DNA from 3 places in the Antribacter sp. NEAU-D49 genome. Region 3 is predicted to be linked to each of the others. Evidence: predicted binding sites of a transcription regulator. Region 3 holds the regulator's gene; each other region holds the start of a gene.
What was found. Region 3 encodes LexA, which represses DNA repair genes until DNA is damaged. Its sites were predicted from a motif close to TCGAACANNTGTTCGA; they were not measured.
Positions count from the first base shown of each region.

Region 1: AC060K_RS01050 (HNH endonuclease signature motif containing protein) is a predicted target of LexA. The motif match lies at 5,516-5,531, and genes of this name have one in related genera.
Region 2: AC060K_RS17150 (HNH endonuclease signature motif containing protein) is a predicted target of LexA. The motif match lies at 4,553-4,568, and genes of this name have one in related genera.

Region 1 is NZ_JBXTSN010000001.1:221,372-228,565, reverse strand. It holds gene AC060K_RS01065 (outer membrane protein assembly factor BamB family protein) at 1-1,441, opposite strand, end outside; gene AC060K_RS01060 (outer membrane protein assembly factor BamB family protein) at 1,438-3,339, opposite strand; gene AC060K_RS01055 (outer membrane protein assembly factor BamB family protein) at 3,502-5,394, opposite strand; gene AC060K_RS01050 (HNH endonuclease signature motif containing protein) at 5,675-7,194, shown strand, end outside.
Region 2 is NZ_JBXTSN010000024.1:29,970-37,163, reverse strand. It holds gene AC060K_RS17170 (ABC transporter ATP-binding protein) at 1-242, shown strand, start outside; gene AC060K_RS17165 (ABC transporter permease) at 239-1,495, shown strand; gene AC060K_RS17160 (M15 family metallopeptidase) at 1,548-2,021, opposite strand; gene AC060K_RS17155 (hypothetical protein) at 2,478-2,642, shown strand; gene AC060K_RS17150 (HNH endonuclease signature motif containing protein) at 2,838-4,409, opposite strand; gene AC060K_RS17145 (outer membrane protein assembly factor BamB family protein) at 4,690-6,582, shown strand; gene AC060K_RS17140 (outer membrane protein assembly factor BamB family protein) at 6,745-7,194, shown strand, end outside.
Region 3 is NZ_JBXTSN010000003.1:107,594-114,787, reverse strand. It holds gene AC060K_RS03870 (ATP-dependent DNA helicase) at 1-1,362, shown strand, start outside; gene AC060K_RS03865 (L-lactate dehydrogenase) at 1,411-2,391, shown strand; gene lexA (transcriptional repressor LexA) at 2,450-3,250, opposite strand; gene AC060K_RS03855 (LysM peptidoglycan-binding domain-containing protein) at 3,506-4,036, shown strand; gene nrdR (transcriptional regulator NrdR) at 4,164-4,664, shown strand; gene AC060K_RS03845 (DUF5302 domain-containing protein) at 4,786-5,028, shown strand; gene AC060K_RS03840 (hypothetical protein) at 5,192-7,194, shown strand, end outside.

The sequences.
Region 1 (7,194 bases), on a different contig from region 3:
GCAGGTCCACGGCCACGGAGAAGACGAGGACGGAGGTCTCGTCCGGCACGCCGCGCATCGTGACGAGCGCGTGCCGCCCGTCGGTGAACGCCTGCTCGATGGTGGGCGCCCAGGCGGTGAGGTCCAGCCCGGCGACCGCCTCGAGCCGGGTGCTGGCCCACAGCTCCTCCCCGGTGCCGACGTCGAGCGCGGTGACGTTGCCGGCGCCGTCGTCCACGAGCACGACGCCGCCCGCGAGCGCCGGGACCCGGTCCACGACCATCTCGGTGCTCCAGAGCTCCTCGCCGTCGTCGTCCTCGGCGCGCACCTCGCTCCCGAGGTCCAGGAACCGCACGCCCGTCACGGAGCCGTCGGACGCCAGCGGCACCATGAGACGGCCCGGCAGCTCCCGTCGCGACCCGTCCGGCCCCACGACGACGTCGCGCAGGACGCCGCGCACCAGGTACCCCTCGCCCAGCGGCTCCACGCCGCGCCACTCGTCGGTGTCGAGGCGTTCTCCGTCGGCGGTGAACGCGGCGCGGACGCCGCACCCGACGATCGTCAGGGCAGCCCCCTCCGCCCACGCGGACACGATCCCCGGATCGGCTTCCATCCCGGTCTCCGTGAGCTCGAGACAGGCGCCCAGGTCGGTCTCGGCCGGGTCGAACGGGACCACCTCCGTCCAGCGCGGCTCGCCGGTCACCGAGTCCTCCGCACGGACCTCGAGGTCGCGGCCCCTGACGACCAGGTCGGCGTCCACGCACCCGTCCTCGGCGCAGCCCGGCCCGGCAGGCACGGAGCCGACGCGGGCGAGCCGCACGACAGTGCCCTCCGGGCCGACGGCGACCCGCTCGTCCGCGGCCACCTCGGACGTCCCGAGCACCTCGCCGTGGGACGTCACGGTCGAGAGAGCCGCCGGGCCCACCCCGCCGCCGAACCCACCCTCCGCCGCGTCCCGCTCCGGCGTGAGGCAGACGAGCACCTCCACGGCCGCGGACTGCTCGTACGCGGACGGCCCGCACCATGAGCCGGCCCCCAGGGGCACCGACCACACGGACGCGCCCGTCAGGGGATCGACCGCGACCAGGTCGCCGTCGTCCACCACCGCGACGGTCTGCGCCAGGCGCACCACCTCGCCCGGCGCCACGTCGCGCGACCAGGTCTCGGCCAGAGGCGCGGCGAGGCTCAGGACGCCACCGGCGGCGGCCCGGAGCCGGGCCTCGTGGGCCCGGTCGCGCAGGGCGTCGACACCGAGTGCCGCCGCGACGACGAGGACCAGCCCACCGGCCGCGACAGCCAGCCGGCGCGGCGACAGCCAGGCTCGGGTGCCCGACGCCGGGCCCTCGCCCGGGCGCACCGGCCCTCCCTCACCTGGGGCCGGGCCGGGCAGGGGAGGGGTCCCGTCACCGGGGTCGGCGTCGAGATCGATCCGGAGCGGCTCGTCGCCGGGTGCCGGTCTCATCCCAACCCGACAAGTCCCAGCGTCTCGACCCCGACGAGCCGCCCGGCCACCGCCCGGAGCTCGCGCAGGTCCGGGTAGACCTGGGACCAGAGGAGGTCGCCGGTGCGGAGGTCGAGACCGTGGGCCACCACGCCGAGCCCGCCCGTCCCGCCCGCGTCCAGGCTGTTGACCACCATCAGGACCCGGCCGTCGGTGAACACCGACGAGACGTACGGTTCGCCGAGGTAGCGCGTGGACCCGTCGGGGTGGTCCACCTCCCGGGGCGCCACCCAGCGCCACAGGTCTTCGCCCGTCTCGAGGTCCAGCGCGGTGAGGGCCTCCTGCTGCCCGTGGACCACCGCCACGCCGCCTGCTTGGGCGAGCACCTGCCAGACCTGGACCGGCGACGACCACAGCTCCTCCCAGCCCGGCCCGAACGCCCGCACGTCCGACCCGTCACCGCCGCCGGTCAGGGTGACCTCCGGCGCGGCGCTGTCGGACGCGGCCGGGACCAGGGGGAAGCCGTCCACCTCGGCGAGGACCGTCCCGTCGGGCGACCGGACCGTGCTCGTCACGGACACCGGGCCGTCCACGTCTGTCTGGTCCACCGCGACGTCGGCCATCTCCCCGCCGGGCAGAGGGACGACGTGTGAGCTCAGCCCTGGAGCGGCCTGCTGGAGCGCGCCGTCGGCCGTGATCAGCCCGTTGACGCCGCAGCCCTGGACCTGCACGGACTCGGCGATGGGAGAGACCCAGAACCCGTCGGGGCTGTACTCCGCCTCGTCGGACGAGAAGTAGGAGAAGCAGCTCGAGTCAGCGATGCCGGGGTCGTCGCTCAGCTCGAAGGGGATGGTGACCTCCCACACCTGCTCGCCCGTCGGGCCGGTCAGGCCGACTACGAGGTCTCGGCCCTCCAGCGCCGTCCCCGGCTGCACCGTGCAGGCCCCGGTCCCGGTCGTGTCGCAGTCGAGCTCGACGTCGACAGGCTCGAGGTCGGGCCCCACCCGCTGCGCCCGGACCACACCGTGCTCCTGCCACAGCTGCGGCTCGGGCCCGCCGCCCGGGCCGAACCGGGAGTCCGACTCGGTATCTGGATCGACGGCGCCGAGCGGTGCCCGGGAGGTGATGTCACCGTCAGGACCCACGACCACGAGCTCGCGCTCGTCGGACCTGCCGGCCAGGCACAGCAGCTCGTCCACCTCGGGGAGGAGGACCTCACCGAACACGCCCCAGGCCTGCGAGCTGCCACACTCCGCATACTGGAGCTCCGTACGCCACCGCACCTCGCCGGTACCCGGCTCGACCGCCACGAGCTCGTCGTAGCCCTGCAGCACGAGGGCGCCGTCCAGGACCGCCGCGGCGGTACGCGTCTCGTCCAGCTCCCAGACCTGCTCGGGCGCCTCGAGCAGCGACACCACCCCACCGGCCGCGGCAGCCAGCCGCTCGACCCGTGAACGCTCCTGAGCTGCGCCGATGCCGCCGCCCACCAGTGCGGCCACGGCCACGGCGGCGGCGACGGGAACCACGACACGACGGTTCCGGCCGGCCCAGGAACCGAGGTCACGGGCCGCGAGGCGCACCGGCTCGGTCAGGGTGCCCCACCGGGTCGCCCGCGCGCTGCCTGGTCCCTCCGGTGCCGGCGCTCCCGCGACGACCTCGCCCTCGCCGTCCGCGTCGAAGACCAGATCGAAGGTGAGCACGCCGCCGTCACGGCCAGGCTCGGCCTGCCCCGCCCGCTCCACCGGCGGAGCGGCCGGCGTGGTGCTCGCGGGCGGGTCGACGTCGTCGGGCGCTGCGCCCTCCGGGAGGGCGTCACGGACCGCCGCCGGCGCGAGGGCCTGCGGGGCCGCGACGGAGTCCGCGTCGTCGTCGACCAGCTCGAACGTGTACGCGGCGTCGTCGCTCCGCTTGCGGCCCATGCGGGGAGCCTAACCACGGGAACCCGCGGGGAGAACAGGGAGACGCGAAGCGGGTCAGCGTAGGCCGACGAGGTCGAGGCCGAGCCGGTCGAACGAGGAGCCGGCGTCGTCCACCAGCCGCAGCCCGGCCGGGCACACCCGGCCGGGCGCACTCCGCCCGGCTCACTCCGCCGGCGGCGCGAGCCCGGCGACGCCCTGCTGCGTGACCTGCACCAGGTTTCCGTCCACCGCCAGCAGCTGGGTGTACGGCGTCTCCTGCTCCAGCTCCCAGCGGACGTCGCCCGAGTCGAGGTCGAGAGCGATCAGGCGCAGACCCGAGTCCCCCGCGGCGGGCGGCGTGGCCAGGAGGAGGGTGCCGCCGTCCGTGAACGCCTCCGTGACGACCTGCTCCACGGCCGTCCACTCGCCCTTGGCGAGCAGCTCGGGCTCGGTGGCCCAGAGCTCTTCACCGGATCTCAGGTCCACGCCGACGAGCCGCCCGTGGAAGTCAACGACGACCGCGAGGTCCTCGGTCCGCGCGAGGAGGTGGTTCCCGGGGAGCTCGGTGGACCAGCGCACGGCGCCGTCGTCGTCCACCGCCACGAGACCGCTGGGCCGGTCGAGCAGCCTGACCCGCGGCTCGGAACCGTCTGTGGTGAAGGGGTCGAGGAGCATGCCGTCCGGCGTGCTGACCACGCCGTCCTCGTCGACGACGGTGCCGTCGACCCGCAGGAAGCCGCCGTCCACGAGCGGCATGCGCGTCCCCGCAAGGCTCGCCCCGGCGGCCGACAGGTACGGGAGACCCCCCTCCGAGTAGAGGCTCCAGCCCGCTGGCAGCCGGGTCCCGGAGGCGGCGTGGTCCGGGACAGGCTCGCCCTCGGGCGTGAAGACCCCCACGGTGCCGCACCCGGCGACGGCCACGACGGTGGGCGACGAGAAGGTCGCGAGCGGAGCGTCGGGGGCGTAGGCGGGCGCGCCTGTCGTGCCGTCGTACTGGACGCACGCTCCACCGGCGCCGAGACTGACCGGCGAGAACGGCACGTCATGCTCCCAGCGGACCTCTCCGCTCGCCGCGTCCTCCAGGCGCACGGACAGGTCCCAGCCGTCCTCGACGGTGCCGGCCAGGCTCACAACCTTGCCCTCGGCGTCCGTCACGCTCTCGACGGTCGCCGCGTCCGGGTCGGGCGGCGAGCCGGTGCGCTCGGCCACGAGCAGCCCGCCGTCGGCCGACGGGACGACGGCGGTGGCCGCCGCGACCTCTCGCGTGTCCTCGACGCCGTCCGGGCCGATCACGGTGACGGTCCGAGGGCCGCCCGCGTCTTCCGTGCTCACGCAGACCAGGCGCTCCGCCTCCGCCGCGCGCTCGGCCCGAGCGACCGGCAGGGGGCCACACTCGCCGGACGCGCGGTCCACGGTCCACAGCGTGGTGCCGGTGGCGGCGTCCAGCCCCAGCACCACGTCCCGGCCGACGGCGGCCACGACGCCCCCCGGCATCCGGACGAGCCGGGTCTCGATCGCGCCCTCGACGGGCACCGACCACGTCTCCCGCAGCTCACGGTCCAGAGCCGCCACCCCGCCTGGGGCGGCGGCCAGGTGCTGCCGGTCGATCGCGGCCTCCAGAGCCACGCCGCCCGCGACGGCCGCGGCAACCACCACCGCGGTCCCGCCCGCGAGCAGCGCGCGGCCCCTGCGCGACGTCGGGATCCGGGACCGGACGGCGGCGACGCCGGTGCGCGCGGCGCCTGCTGTGGCTCGGGCCGCGGCTCGGGCCGTCCGCGACGTGGCGGCGGCCGTGGCTGAACCGGCACGGCGGAACGGGGTGGTGGCCTTGCCGATCGAGCCTGCGACCTTGCGGCGCATCGCGGCAGCACGGCCGACTGGTTCCGGCGCCGCGTCAGCCGTCCGGGCTCGTTCGAGCGTGTCCGGGTCGGTCAGCGACGTCGGTACGCCGGTGATCATCTCCGGGCTCGCGGGGGCCTTCGCCGGGGACGGGGCGTCATCCTGCGGAGGCGCCGCAGGGGGGTCCGGCACCAGGTCGAAGGTGTGGGATTCGTCGTCACCGCGCCGCGAGCTCACGAGGAGAGGCTAGCGGCGACCCTCCGTCCGGTGTCGTATCGACGGTGGTGTGAGGGTGGGAGGCCGACCACAGGTCGTGGTTTCGGGGTTCTGTGCACAGATTGGCTGGTCAGCGGGCCGTCAGAACGCGTGTTCGATAGGATGGGGAGGGTCAGGAACGGCCGGATCATGCGGGTTTCGAGGAGGTGCGGGGATGGTGATCGAAGCGATCGATACGCGTGTCTCTGTGCCCGGGACAGGCCTGGCAGGGACTGACGCTGGGTCCGGCACGGACGCCACGGTGCCCCGTGCGACGCCCGCACCCGCGGGACTGTCCTCTGCCGGGCCTGCCGCCCGCCGCCCGTTGGAGGTCGTGCTCGCGGACCTGGAAGCGGTCGCGGATGAGCTGGTCGCGGTGGCCGGGCCGGGGGCGCTGGACGCCCTGGAGGTGGCGGGCGGGTTGGTGGTCGCGCGGCTGGTCGAGGCCGGGACCCGGGTCCGGACCCTGACGAGCCGGTTGGACGCGTTGCGCCTGTCGTTCCTGCCCCGGGTCGAGGCCGACGGCCGGTGGGGCACCGGGTCGGGGGCCGGGGCGAGGTCGTTCGCGACCTGGCACGCCGCGACGAGCAACATCTCCGTGCCCAGCGCCCGGCGTGAGGTCCGTGCCGCCCGGGTCCTGGACCAGGACCTGCCCGCGACCAGGGCCGCGGCCCTGGCCGGGACCCTCGGCCCCGACCACCTGACCATCCTGGTCAACACCGCCCCCACCAGCCCGGCCCGCAAGGCGGCACTGGCAGCCCCCCTGCCCGGCACCGGGCCCGTGCCCGGCCCCGACGGCCCCTTCGGCCCGGACGGTCCGGCGGACGGCCCCGACGGCCCGGCGGGCGGTCCGGCGGGCGGTCCGGGCGCGGACGGTGTGGAGGCGGTCTCGGGTGAGGTGTTCCTCCTGGCCCAGGCCCGCGCGCACCGCCCGGCAGCGTTCCGGCGGCTGGTGGCCCGGTTCGCGACCGTGGCCGACCCGGACGCGGACGAACGCGGTCACACCCACGCGCGCGACCGTGAGCACCTGGAGCTGTCCAAGACGTTCGGCGGGTACCACCTGAACGGGTTCCTGACCGACGAGCACGGCCTGACCCTGACAACAGCCCTGAACTCCGTCATCCGACCCCCGACCCCCGACACCGCACGCACCACGACCCAGCGACGCGCCCAAGCCCTGGCCGACCTGGCCCGCATCGTCCTGGACAACGGCCACACCGGCACCGGCGCCGCAGTCCGCCCCCACCTGACCGTCACCGTCTCCTGGACCGAGCTGCAGACCCTGGCCGCCCGCACCGGCGTCACCCTCACCACAACCACACCCACCACAACCGGGACCACAGCAACCGGGACCCCCGCCACCACAGCGACCGGGACCACAGCGACCGGGACCGCCGCCACCCCGGGCGGGCTCACCCCCACGGGCGGGGCGGTGTTCACCGAGACCGGCACCCCCGTCCCCCCAGCCCTGCTCGCCAAGATCGCCTGCGACAGTCAGGTCACCCGGGTCGTGTTCGGCCCCGAGTCACAGGTCCTGGACGTGGGCCGCACCCGCAGAACCATCACCGGCGAGCTCCGCCGCGCCGTCATCGCCCGCGACCGGCACTGCACCTGGCCCGGCTGTGACGAACCACCCTCCCGCTGCGAAGTCCACCACGCCACCCACCACTGGGCCGCCGGCGGCCACACCAGCGTCCCCAACAGCGCCCTGCTCTGCTGGCACCACCACAACCACGTCGACACCAACCACATCACCATGACCCACACCAACGGCACCTGGAC
Region 2 (7,194 bases), on a different contig from region 3:
CCGACCTGCAGCGGGTCGGGGCGGTGCGGCACCGCCTGGTCGTCGGCGGTGACGCCGGCTGGGTCCGCGGCGTGGCGGGAGTCCACGCGATCGACGTCGACGGCCCCGAGGCGCTCGTCGAGCTCACCGACGACGCGGCCGGCCAGCTCCTCCTCACGGAGGCCGTCCGACGCGGCCCCGTCCACGAGTTCACGCCCGTCCGCCCGACGCTGGCCCAGATCTACCGCGAGGTGACCGCATGACCGCCACGACCGGCCCGGCCCCGAAGGCGACCGGCACGCCCGAGGCGAGCGCCACCCCCACCGCACGGGTCGGGCAGGGCCACCGTGGCGCCTGGCTGATCGTCATGAACCGCGAGATCGTGGTGCGGGCGCTCAACAAGTCGTTCCTGTTCGGCCTGGTGATCTCGCTGGTCATGATCGCTGGCCTGACGGGGTTCTTCGCCTGGCAGGGCAGCAAGGTCGAGACCTACACGGTGGCGGTCGAGGCGCAGGACGCCGACGCCGCGACCGTGCTCGACGCCGCCCGCGAGGCAGCCGAGGACGACGACGGGAAGATCGTCCTGAAGACGGTCGAGGTGGCCGACGCCGACGCGGCGCGGACCGCTCTCGAGGAGGAGGACGCCGACGTCTGGCTGACCAGTGGCGCGGACGGCTGGACCCTGTCCGGGTGGCGTGAGCCGGAGGGTGACCTGTCCGCCCTGCTGACGGCCACCGTCGAGGAGCAGACCATCGCCGCCAACGCGGCCGACGCCGGGACCACGATCGCCGAGCTGTCCGCGGGGGCCACCCTGGAGACGGAGCGCCTCGACGGCAACGCGATCGACCCGCAGGTGGTGTTCCTCGCGGGCTTCATCCTGGCCTTCCTGTTCTACCTGGGCACGCTCGGGTCCGGCGTGATGATCGCGGGCAGCGTCATCGAGGAGAAGCAGTCACGGCTCGCGGAGATCATCGCGACAGCCGTGCCCCTGCGCCACGTGCTCGCCGGCAAGATCCTCGGCAGCTCGGTCATCGCCCTCGCGCAGAACCTCTTGTTCGCCGCGGTGGGCCTGATCGGGGTCTCGTTCACCGACCTCTCCACGATGCTGCCGTCCATCTCGGCGACGCTGATCTGGTTCGTCGCGTTCTTCACGGTCGGCTTCATCGCCGTCGCGGCCCTGTTCGCCGTGGCGGGCGCGCTCGCCTCCCGCACGGAGGACCTCCAGAACACGACCGGTCCGATCACGTTCCTCCTGATCGGCATCTACGTCGCGACGTTCTCCGCGAGCGGCGTGCTGGAGGTCGTGCTGTCGTACGTGCCGCTCGCGTCCATCGTGTCGATGCCGATCCGGGTCCTCGCCGGCGAGGCGATGTGGTGGGAGCCCGTAGTGTCGCTGGTGGTCATGGCGCTGTTCACGGTGGGCGCGGTGCTGCTCTGCGAGCGGGCCTACCGGGGTGCGCTGCTGCAGACCGGCGGCAGGATCACCTGGCGCAAGGCGCTGGCCGCGGAGGGCTGACGGCTCACCTGCCCGTCGTCGAGAAGTGCTGGTAGTCCAGGGGCGAGTCCCACTACCCGCCCCAGTGCCAGCCGGCAGCCTCGAAGGCCTGCACGACGGGGTCGCCGGGCAGGATCACTCCCGGTTCGGCGGGGCGTCCCACGAAGGGACGCCCCGCCGGCGGTTCCACCGCGTCGCCCCGGACCCACGGGTTCTCCACAGGGTTGACGTCGATCGCCCGGCCGTACGCGTGCTCGCTCCACCGGCCGGTGCCCGCTACGGGGCGGCAGTTGAACGCCGACGTGTTGTCCGCGGCCATCGAGGCGTCGTCGCCCCCCCCGAAGTCGTCGACCAGGCGCGCCGACCGGAGGGGGTAGCCGGCCTCGAACAGCTCGCGGAAGACCCCGACCAGCCCTTCCGCGACGTCGGCATGGACCACTAGCTCGCCCTGCGCCGTCCCGCCGTCGAACGTGTGGTGCGTGAGCGTGAGGTACCGGAGGTCGCCCAGCGGGACGGGGCAGCCCTCCCGCCAGGACACCCCGGTCATCCGGTCGATCACCTCGGGCGGCAGGGTGGAGACGGTCGCCTCGAAAGCAGGTGCGGTAGGTGACGGTGCGGGAGCCGGTGGAGGGCTTGAGGGCGGCGCCGGCGCGGGCGTCGCGGGGCGGCTCGGGTTGTCCGGGCTGCTCGGGCTGCTCGGGCTGCTCGGCGGGGCGCTGGACGGGGCGGTGCCGCTCTGTGGCGTCGTACAGCCGACGCACGTCACCGTCGCGACGAGCGCTGTGGCGAGGACAGTGGTGAGTCTTGCGGGGCGGGTGGCGGGCACCCGGTCAGTCTGACCTGGATAGGCGCGGTACGCGGTCGTCGCAGGGCGTCCGCGGATTGCCTGCTCCGGGAAGCGGTCACGTCCGTGTCCCACGGCGGCAACACCGGGGAAACGACGGCATCGCACCATGAGACAACGAGGTGCCCACCCCGAGCGCCCCGTCAGCAGGAGGACGACATGGAGAACCACTCTGCGTACGCCGCGACGGCCGCCGCGACTCCGGCCGAGCCGCGCGGGAACCCCGGCGACGAGCTGACCGTCGACCCCGTGGACCGCAAGCGCAGAGCGACGGCGGCCCTCCTGGAGCTCGCCATCGAGCGGGCTGCCCGTCGCGCCGGCTGAGCCGCCGGATCACCCGGAGGCGTGTACGGGTACAGCACGGCACACTCGCACGCCTCGGTCCGGGTGTCCGGCGACTCCCTCGAGGACGCCCGCACCCAGCCGATGCCGCCTCCGAGCCGGAGCTGACGGAGGGGTTGCCGGGGACCGACGGCAGCGCGGGGCCCGTCATCACCGGCTATCGCCAGTCGTCGCCAGTCATTGCCAGGGTCGGGGCTCGGTGATGGGTTTGCCGTGATGGTCGGTGAAGTTCCAGGTGCCGTTGTGGTGGGTCATGGTGATGTGGTTGGTGTCGACGTGGTTGTGGTGGTGCCAGCAGAGCAGGGCGCTGTTGGGGACGCTGGTGTGGCCGCCGGCGGCCCAGTGGTGGGTGGCGTGGTGGACTTCGCAGCGGGAGGGTGGTTCGTCGCAGCCGGGCCAGGTGCAGTGCCGGTCGCGGGCGATGACGGCGCGGCGCAGCTCGCCGGTGATGGTTCTGCGGGTGCGGCCCACGTCCAGGACCTGTGACTCGGGGCCGAACACGACCCGGGTGACCTGACTGTCGCAGGCGATCTTGGCGAGCAGGGCTGGGGGGACGGGGGTGCCGGTCTCGGTGAACACCGCCCCGCCCGTGGGGGTGAGCCCGCCCGGGGTGGCGGCGGTCCCGGTCGCTGTGGTCCCGGTCGCTGTGGTGGCGGGGGTCCCGGTTGCTGTGGTCCCGGTTGTGGTGGGTGTGGTTGTGGTGAGGGTGACGCCGGTGCGGGCGGCCAGGGTCTGCAGCTCGGTCCAGGAGACGGTGACGGTCAGGTGGGGGCGGACTGCGGCGCCGGTGCCGGTGTGGCCGTTGTCCAGGACGATGCGGGCCAGGTCGGCCAGGGCTTGGGCGCGTCGCTGGGTCGTGGTGCGTGCGGTGTCGGGGGTCGGGGGTCGGATGACGGAGTTCAGGGCTGTTGTCAGGGTCAGGCCGTGCTCGTCGGTCAGGAACCCGTTCAGGTGGTACCCGCCGAACGTCTTGGACAGCTCCAGGTGCTCACGGTCGCGCGCGTGGGTGTGACCGCGTTCGTCCGCGTCCGGGTCGGCCACGGTCGCGAACCGGGCCACCAGCCGCCGGAACGCTGCCGGGCGGTGCGCGCGGGCCTGGGCCAGGAGGAACACCTCACCCGAGACCGCCTCCACACCGTCCGCGCCCGGACCGCCCGCCGGACCGCCCGCCGGGCCGTCGGGGCCGTCCGCCGGACCGTCCGGGCCGAAGGGGCCGTCGGGGCCGGGCACGGGCCCGGTGCCGGGCAGGGGGGCTGCCAGTGCCGCCTTGCGGGCCGGGCTGGTGGGGGCGGTGTTGACCAGGATGGTCAGGTGGTCGGGGCCGAGGGTCCCGGCCAGGGCCGCGGCCCTGGTCGCGGGCAGGTCCTGGTCCAGGACCCGGGCGGCACGGACCTCACGCCGGGCGCTGGGCACGGAGATGTTGCTCGTCGCGGCGTGCCAGGTCGCGAACGACCTCGCCCCGGCCCCCGACCCGGTGCCCCACCGGCCGTCGGCCTCGACCCGGGGCAGGAACGACAGGCGCAACGCGTCCAACCGGCTCGTCAGGGTCCGGACCCGGGTCCCGGCCTCGACCAGCCGCGCGACCACCAACCCGCCCGCCACCTCCAGGGCGTCCAGCGCCCCCGGCCCGGCCACCGCGACCAGCTCATCCGCGACCGCTTCCAGGTCCGCGAGCACGACCTCCAACGGGCGGCGGGCGGCAGGCCCGGCAGAGGACAGTCCCGCGGGTGCGGGCGTCGCACGGGGCACCGTGGCGTCCGTGCCGGACCCAGCGTCAGTCCCTGCCAGGCCTGTCCCGGGCACAGAGACACGCGTATCGATCGCTTCGATCACCATCCCCGCACCTCCTCGAAACCCGCATGATCCGGCCGTTCCTGACCCTCCCCATCCTATCGAACACGCGTTCTGACGGCCCGCTGACCAGCCAATCTGTGCACAGAACCCCGAAACCACGACCTGTGGTCGGCCTCCCACCCTCACACCACCGTCGATACGACACCGGACGGAGGGTCGCCGCTAGCCTCTCCTCGTGAGCTCGCGGCGCGGTGACGACGAATCCCACACCTTCGACCTGGTGCCGGACCCCCCTGCGGCGCCTCCGCAGGATGACGCCCCGTCCCCGGCGAAGGCCCCCGCGAGCCCGGAGATGATCACCGGCGTACCGACGTCGCTGACCGACCCGGACACGCTCGAACGAGCCCGGACGGCTGACGCGGCGCCGGAACCAGTCGGCCGTGCTGCCGCGATGCGCCGCAAGGTCGCAGGCTCGATCGGCAAGGCCACCACCCCGTTCCGCCGTGCCGGTTCAGCCACGGCCGCCGCCACGTCGCGGACGGCCCGAGCCGCGGCCCGAGCCACAGCAGGCGCCGCGCGCACCGGCGTCGCCGCCGTCCGGTCCCGGATCCCGACGTCGCGCAGGGGCCGCGCGCTGCTCGCGGGCGGGACCGCGGTGGTGGTTGCCGCGGCCGTCGCGGGCGGCGTGGCTCTGGAGGCCGCGATCGACCGGCAGCACCTGGCCGCCGCCCCAGGCGGGGTGGCGGCTCTGGACCGTGAGCTGCGGGAGACGTGGTCGGTGCCCGTCGAGGGCGCGATCGAGACCCGGCTCGTCCGGATGCCGGGGGGCGTCGTGGCCGCCGTCGGCCGGGACGTGGTGCTGGGGCTGGACGCCGCCACCGGCACCACGCTGTGGACCGTGGACCGCGCGTCCGGCGAGTGTGGCCCCCTGCCGGTCGCTCGGGCCGAGCGCGCGGCGGAGGCGGAGCGCCTGGTCTGCGTGAGCACGGAAGACGCGGGCGGCCCTCGGACCGTCACCGTGATCGGCCCGGACGGCGTCGAGGACACGCGAGAGGTCGCGGCGGCCACCGCCGTCGTCCCGTCGGCCGACGGCGGGCTGCTCGTGGCCGAGCGCACCGGCTCGCCGCCCGACCCGGACGCGGCGACCGTCGAGAGCGTGACGGACGCCGAGGGCAAGGTTGTGAGCCTGGCCGGCACCGTCGAGGACGGCTGGGACCTGTCCGTGCGCCTGGAGGACGCGGCGAGCGGAGAGGTCCGCTGGGAGCATGACGTGCCGTTCTCGCCGGTCAGTCTCGGCGCCGGTGGAGCGTGCGTCCAGTACGACGGCACGACAGGCGCGCCCGCCTACGCCCCCGACGCTCCGCTCGCGACCTTCTCGTCGCCCACCGTCGTGGCCGTCGCCGGGTGCGGCACCGTGGGGGTCTTCACGCCCGAGGGCGAGCCTGTCCCGGACCACGCCGCCTCCGGGACCCGGCTGCCAGCGGGCTGGAGCCTCTACTCGGAGGGGGGTCTCCCGTACCTGTCGGCCGCCGGGGCGAGCCTTGCGGGGACGCGCATGCCGCTCGTGGACGGCGGCTTCCTGCGGGTCGACGGCACCGTCGTCGACGAGGACGGCGTGGTCAGCACGCCGGACGGCATGCTCCTCGACCCCTTCACCACAGACGGTTCCGAGCCGCGGGTCAGGCTGCTCGACCGGCCCAGCGGTCTCGTGGCGGTGGACGACGACGGCGCCGTGCGCTGGTCCACCGAGCTCCCCGGGAACCACCTCCTCGCGCGGACCGAGGACCTCGCGGTCGTCGTTGACTTCCACGGGCGGCTCGTCGGCGTGGACCTGAGATCCGGTGAAGAGCTCTGGGCCACCGAGCCCGAGCTGCTCGCCAAGGGCGAGTGGACGGCCGTGGAGCAGGTCGTCACGGAGGCGTTCACGGACGGCGGCACCCTCCTCCTGGCCACGCCGCCCGCCGCGGGGGACTCGGGTCTGCGCCTGATCGCTCTCGACCTCGACTCGGGCGACGTCCGCTGGGAGCTGGAGCAGGAGACGCCGTACACCCAGCTGCTGGCGGTGGACGGAAACCTGGTGCAGGTCACGCAGCAGGGCGTCGCCGGGCTCGCGCCGCCGGCGGAGTGAGCCGGGCGGAGTGCGCCCGGCCGGGTGTGCCCGGCCGGGCTGCGGCTGGTGGACGACGCCGGCTCCTCGTTCGACCGGCTCGGCCTCGACCTCGTCGGCCTACGCTGACCCGCTTCGCGTCTCCCTGTTCTCCCCGCGGGTTCCCGTGGTTAGGCTCCCCGCATGGGCCGCAAGCGGAGCGACGACGCCGCGTACACGTTCGAGCTGGTCGACGACGACGCGGACTCCGTCGCGGCCCCGCAGGCCCTCGCGCCGGCGGCGGTCCGTGACGCCCTCCCGGAGGGCGCAGCGCCCGACGACGTCGACCCGCCCGCGAGCACCACGCCGGCCGCTCCGCCGGTGGAGCGGGCGGGGCAGGCCGAGCCTGGCCGTGACGGCGGCGTGCTCACCTTCGATCTGGTCTTCGACGCGGACGGCGAGGGCGAGGTCGTCGCGGGAGCGCCGGCACCGGAGGGACCAGGCAGCGCGCGGGCGACCCGGTGGGGCACCCTGACCGAGCCGGTGCGCCTCGCGGCCCGTGACCTCGGTTCCTGGGCCGGCCGGAACCGTCGTGTCGTGGTTCCCGTCGCCGCCGCCGTGGCCGTGGCCGCACTGGTGGGCGGCGGCATCGGC
Region 3 (7,194 bases):
CTCGGGATCGCGGTCTCGGGCAGCCCCAACGTGCTGCCGGAGCACGACGTGGTGATCGTGGACGAGGCGCACGAGCTCGTGGACCGCGTGACGGCCGCGGCCACCGTCGAGCTCTCCATGGCGTCGGTGGAGCACGCCTCCCGGCTTGCCCGGCGGCACGGGGGAGCGGAGACCACGGCGCTCGACGCGGCGGCGCAGGCCCTCGGCACGCTCCTCGTGACCGCCCCGGCGGAACGGTTCCCCGATGGTCTGCCCCAGGCTCTGCACACGGCCGTGGGCGGCATCCGCGACGCGGCCCGCGAGGTGCTGACCCGGCTCAAGCCCGAGGCGGCGGGACCGGGCAAGGCGGGCGGGGCGTCGTCGGGCAGCCAGGGTGACCCCGGGCTCAAGATGGCCCAGGGTGCCATGCTCGCGCTCTTCGAGACGGCGGAGCGCATGGCGGCCGAGGACACGAGCCACGACGTGCTGTGGTGCTCGCGCCCGGACGCCGCGTGGGGCGGGTTCGCCGACGGTGTCACCCGGCTGCACGCGGCCCCGCTGCACGTCTCGGGGCTGATCCGGACGCACCTGCTGGCGGAGTCCACGGGGGTCTTCACGTCGGCCACCCTGGCGCTCGGCGGCACGTTCGAGCCGGTGGCCGGCTCGCTCGGCCTGGGCAGGGCCACCCTGGGCGACGGGGAGGCGGCCGCGGACGCGCCGAGGTGGAAGGGCCTGGACGTGGGGAGCCCGTTCGACTACCCGCGGCAGGGCATCCTCTACATCGCCCGGCACCTGCCGGCCCCCGGTCGAGAGCCCACCACCGAGGCGCAGCTCGACGAGATCGCCGAGCTCGTCGGGGCCGCGGGCGGCCGCACGCTCGGGCTCTTCTCCTCCCGCCGGGCTGCCACGGCGGCGGCGGAGGCGATGCGTGAGCGGCTCGACGTCCCGATCCTGTGCCAGGGCGACGACCAGCTCCCCACGCTCGTCCGGGAGTTCGCCGAGGACCCGGCCACCTGCCTGTTCGGGACGTTGTCGCTGTGGCAGGGCGTCGACGTGCCGGGACCGTCGTGCCAGCTCGTGCTCATCGACCGCATCCCGTTCCCGCGGCCTGACGACCCGGTCAAGGCCGCCCGCGCGCGGGCCGTCGAGCAGGCGGGGGGCAACGGCTTCATGGCCGTCTCGGCGGCGCACGCCGCGCTGCTCCTGGCGCAGGGCGCGGGACGGCTCGTCCGGACCACCGCCGACCGCGGGGTGGTCGCCGTCCTGGACCCGCGGCTGTCGACCGCCCGCTACGCGTCGTTCCTCACGCGGTCGATGCCCGGCTTCTGGCCCACGAACGACCCGGCCCTGGTCCGCGCTGCGCTCACCCGGCTCGACACCTAGCCTGAACGGGACCTCGCGAACCGTCCGGACCTGTCCGAGGAGGACCTCTTGAACGCAGCCGTCCCAGGAACGCACGGATCCGGCCGGACCACCAAGCTGGCGGTCGTCGGCGCGGGCGCCGTGGGCTCGACCCTGGCGTACGCGGCGCTCGCACGCGGCTCGGCCCGGACCATCGCGCTGATGGACGTCAACAAGGCCAAGGTCGAGGCCGAGGTGCTCGACCTCCGGCAGGGCCTCATGTTCACGCCCCAGGCGGAGGTGATCGGGTCCGACGACGTCGCGGTGTGCGAGGGCGCCGACGTGGTGGTGGTGACCGCGGGGGCCAAGCAGAAGCCCGGCCAGACGCGGCTCGACCTGGCCGAGGCGACGATCGCGCTCACGCGCAAGATCCTGCCCGGGCTGGTCGAGGTGGCACCCGACGCCGTCTACGTCATGGTCACCAACCCCGTCGACGTGGTGACCTACGCGGCCCTCAAGATGTCGGGGCTGCCCCGTGAGCGTCTCTTCGGGTCCGGGACGGTGCTGGACTCCTCACGGCTGCGGGTGGTGCTCGCCGAGCGGTGCGGCGTCGCCGTGGGCAACGTGCACGCGTACATCGCGGGGGAGCACGGTGACTCCGAGATCGCCCTGTGGAGCTCGGCCACGATCGCGGGCGTGCCGCTGCTGGAGTGGACGCCCTTCGCGGGCTCGTCGCCGCTCGACGCCCAGGCCCGGGAGGACGTGCACCGCGACGTCGTGGACTCCGCCTACCGGATCATCGCCGGGAAGGGCGCCACCAACTATGCCGTGGGGCTCGCGGCCACCCGGATCATCGAGGCCGTCCTCAACGACGAGCACCGGGTGATGCCGGTGTCGTCGCTGCTCGACGACTTCTACGGCATCAGCGACGTGTGCCTCTCGGTGCCGTCGCTCGTCGACCGGCGGGGCGTCACGGAGAACGTTCCGGTGCCGCTGTCGGACGAGGAGCTTGCCGGCCTGCGCGCGTCGGCGGAGAGCATGCGGGCGGTGCAGAAGCGGTTCGGGCTGTAGGACGAGGAAGGCGCCGGGGCAGTGCGTTCGTCGCACCGCCCCGGCGCTTCCCGTCCCTTCAGAGGCTGCGCAGGACCGCCACGACCCGGCCCAGCACCTGCGCGTCGTCGCCCGGGATGGGGCTGTACGCCGCGTTGTGGGGCAGCAGCCAGATGTGCCCGTCCGCCTTCTTGAACGTCTTGACGGTGGCCTCGCCGTCGATCATGGCCGCCACCACCTCGCCGTTCTCGGCCACCGGCTGGCGGCGCACCACCACCCAGTCACCGTCGCAGATCGCGGCGTCGATCATGGAGTCACCGGCCACCTTGAGCAGGAACAGCTCGCCGTCGCCCACGAGCTGGCGGGGGAGCGGGAACACGTCCTCGACCAGCTGCTCGGCCAGGATGGGGCCACCGGCCGCGATGCGGCCGACGAGCGGCACGTACGACGGCGACGGCAGCCGCTCGTCGTCGCTCGCCGTGGCTGCGCCCCAGTGCTGCTCGGCGGGCGCCGGCGTGCCGGCGGAGGTGTTCGAGCCGCCCGGGTCCACGACCTCCATCGCCCGCGGGCGGTTGGGGTCGCGCCGGAGGAAGCCCTTGCGCTCGAGCGCCATGAGCTGGTGCTTCACGCTTGAAGGGCTCGCCAGCCCCACCGCCTCACCGATCTCGCGCATCGTCGGCGGGTAGCCCCGGGTCTCGACAGAGTGCTGGATGGTCTCGAGCACACGCCGCTGGCGCGGCGTCAGCCGGTCGGCCGCGGCGCCGAGCTCGCGCACCTCGGCGAGCCCCTCCCCGGCCGGGGTCTCCCTGTCGAGCGTGGCGACACTGCTCAGGGCAGCGTCCACGGCCGTGCCGCCGTCGTTGCCGTCGCGTCCGGTCATGACTGAACCCCTCCTGCCCGCGCCGCGCCCGTGTGACGCCGCACCGAATGTGATGCCGCCTACCTGGTGCCACCTGTCGCCAATCCGACATATGTCACCTCGTTGCGCCTCCCACTCTAGGTCACGCTCCGCAATCCATCAAACGAATGTTCGAGCGTGTCTCGACACGGGCGGTCGGTCGTGCTACACAATGGTACGAGCGTTCGACGAACAAGCGTTCTACGCACGTCAGTTCGATCCACGATGGAGGAAGTCATGGGGGCGACGACCATGAGCCCGGCCCGGAGCACCGCGAAGGTGCGTCCGCACCGGGGCGAGCGGCACCTGTACCTCGTCCCGCCGGCCGCGGAGGCCCCGCGGCAGCGGCCTCGGGTCGTGCACCGCGCCGGTGAGCGGCCCTCCGCTGTGCGGCCCGTGCCGACGCCGGCTCCGGTGCCGGCTCCGGCTCCCGAGACCGCGCCGGCTGCGCAAGGGCTCGCGACCCGGCTCGGGCTCGACGGCCTGCGGCTGACCCGTCGCGGTCGTGCGGTCCTGGTGCTGCTCGCGGCGCTCCTCCTCGCCCCGGCTGCCACCTGGGGCGCCACGGCGGTGGCCAGCTCCGCGGAACCTGGCGTCGAGGTTCAGGTGCACGCCGTCCAGCCGGGCGAGTCGCTCTGGGACTACGCCGCCGCGCTCACCGCTCCCGGCGAGGATGTCCGCTCGGCGGTCGCGCGGATCCAGGACCTCAACGACCTGGACGACGCCACGCTCCGCGTCGGTCAGGTGCTCCTCCTGCCGGTGGAATGAGTCACACGGTGGCGGGCGACCAGCCGATATGTTGCGTCGATGTTGCACGGGGGTGGTTTGCCCGCTTACGGTCAAGGCGCGACCGGGGTGCACCCGGTCGATGACCCGACCCCGCAGGAGTGAAGCGATGCACTGTCCGTTCTGCCGCCATGCGGACTCGCGCGTGGTGGACTCGCGGACCGCGGACGACGGCGCGTCCATCCGCCGACGTCGCCAGTGCCCCAGCTGCAACCGCCGGTTCACCACCATCGAGACCGCCAGCCTGTCCGTGGTCAAGCGCTCCGGGGCGACGGAGCCCTTCAGCCGCGACAAGATCATGGCCGGGGTGCGCAAAGCCTGCCAGGGGCGGCCGGTGAGCGAGGACGACCTCGCCCTGCTCGCCCAGCGGGTCGAGGAGACGCTGCGCAGCAACGGCAGTGCCGAGATCGACGCGTACGAGATCGGGCTGGCGATCCTGGGGCCGCTGCGCGAGCTCGACGTCGTGGCCTACCTGAGGTTCGCGAGCGTGTACCAGGCGTTCGACTCGCTGGAAGACTTCGAGAGCGCGATCACGTCGCTCCGGGCGGAGCGGGAGGCTCGCACCGGTGAGCCCGCTGCGACGGACGACGTGCCGGCGGGAACCGCCTGAGTCGCGGATCATGGCGCTGGGTGCCTGCGGATATTCGTTGGCGCGGGCGCGTCCCGTGGGGCACGCTGGTCAGCGGACGGGCCCGCGCCGAGGGACCCCCCGAGTTGAGGAGGTGTTCGGCATGACGTCAGTCGACGGAGCTGCCGGCGAGGAGAGGGCGGCCGGTACGGCTGCCGAGGACGCGGCCGCGGAAGGTCGCCCCACCACGCCGAGCGAGGACATGAAGGCCAAGTTCAAGGCGGCGCTGGACCGCAAGAACGCGGCGAGCCACCGCACGTCCGACGGCGATGCGAACACGGGCTCCGTGCACGCGTCCGAGACCGCCGGACCGGTGCAGAAGATGTTCCGCCGCAAGTCCGGCTGAGCCTTCGGTACAGAGGCCGCCGACCTGGTGAAAGCCGGGTCGGCGGCCTCTGGCTTCCCTGCTGGCGGGTGTAAAGCATCCATATGGGTGAATCCTTGACCTGGATGTGGCATTTGGGTGAACCTGTAGGGGTTTGCTCCGCCGGTGGTCGAGGGGGCCCGCTATGGACAGCACAGCCGAGGACTCGGGACGCGCGCTGAGGCGGTTGAGCAGGGGCCGCTGGCCGGCGTGGCTCGTGGCCTGCCTGGTCCTCACGGCCTCGGTTGTGCTCATACCTGGCGACGACGTCCAGGGTGCGCCGCGCTTCGACGTGCTGTGCACGGAGCTGATCGACGGGATCGAGGGCATCGCGGAGGACCACGAGCTGCCCGGCCACAAGGACTTCCCCGTCAGCCAGAAGATCCCCGACTACGAGTACCAGAACGTTGCCGAGTCGCTGCGTGACAGGGAACCGCCCACGCAGGCGGAGCTCGACGCGCTCGAAGGCGACTACAAGCTGTTCACTCCGGGCACCGAGGAGCACATGCTCCGCCGGTGGAAGGTGTACGAGGGCGACTGGGACTGGGAGAGGTGGCGCAACACCTACATCCCGAACATGTCGAACGACGCCCGTGGCGACGGGTTCCACCGCAACGTCGGCCGCAAGCTCAAGCTCGGCGGACCGGACTGGATGTGCGAGGACACCAAGCTCTGGGACGAGGAGAAGCTCGGCACCGAGCGCCGCTACGACTCGGTGAACCGGGCCAAGAAGCTTGCGTTCGAGCTGAAGTCGGGCGGCTCGCCCCTCAAGCTCGAGCAGCTCCAGGCGGACAAGGCCCTCATGAGCTCGGGCAAGGGCTGGAAGGTGTACTACGTCTTCAGCCAGGCTCCGCTCCCGGGCCAGATCAGTCTGATGAAGGCCTACGGCGTCCAGTACGTCGTGCTGGAGTCCGCGGCGGTGCTGAAGAACCCGCCGAAGGACCCGGACAACAAGTCGATGAACCCGGACCCGAAGCGGCCGACGGGCGGCGCGGCGAAGGACGTGGCCACCCGTTCCGGCCGGACAGCGGCGGAGGCGCGCGAGGCCAGGCGCCTGGCGGAGGACTTCGCGCGGGACCACCGGCGGCAGGGTTTCGGTCCTCAGCGACCCGGGGGCATCGACTGGACGTCGCTGGAGCTGCGGTACGTCGCCGACGACCCGCAGACCAAGGACTTCGGGTACGCGTTCTCGGCCGCCGAGCTTCCCGACGAGGGTGAGGCGGAGCCGTCGTTCGGGGGTGAGGCAGCGCTCGACCTCTCCTCCGACGCGCTGTTCACCTGGCTGGCGCTGGACCCGAGCCAGTTCTGGGTCAACCTCAACCCGGACACGCCGGAGACCATCATCGACGAGGAGCTCGCCACCACCGACGCCGGGCGGGTCCTGCTCGAGGCGGACCTGCGCTTCAAGGAGACGCAGAACCGCTACATGGACCCGGAGACGGACCACGGGCGGGCGTTCTGGGACGGGATGGAGCGCACGGAGGAAGGTCTGATCTGTCACGGGTCGTACCGGATGTGGGTCGAGCCCAAGCCCGCCACGGTCCGTGAGGACGGCGACCAGCTCTACATCCTCGACGCACCGCTCGCGGCGAAGTACGAGCCGTTCGAGATCGACTGGCGGCCGCCGGGGGAGGACCTGTGCGCCGGCGCGCCTCAGGACATCGTGGACCGCAACACCCAGCGGATCGCCGACACGTTCGCCCCGCTGCTCGAAGAGGCGGTCAGCACCGGACCGGAGTACGCAGACCTCCGTCGCGTCTACACCTCGCGGGTGGCCGCGCAGTGGCTGAAGGAGCGTGACGCCGAACGGCCCGGTGCCTTCCACGACGTGATCGGCTCCGGAGACGTGTCGCGATGGCCTGCGCGCACGGCGTGGGACCCGCAGGACATCTTCGACACCTATCTGGAGCAGATGAGCACGCCGCTGTTCCGGTACGAGTGGACGCACGGCGAGATGGAGTACTGGCTCGACATCGCCGGGGGCATCACGCTTCCGGACACACCGCGGGACCCGATGCCGGCGGATCAGTTCGCCACGGAGCACCCGACGCTGCCGACGACCGTACGGGCGTCGGCGCACGACGCGGTCCGCGTGCCTCTCGCCGCCCAGACGGGCGACGCGGTCGGCACGTTCGCGGAACCGGTCGA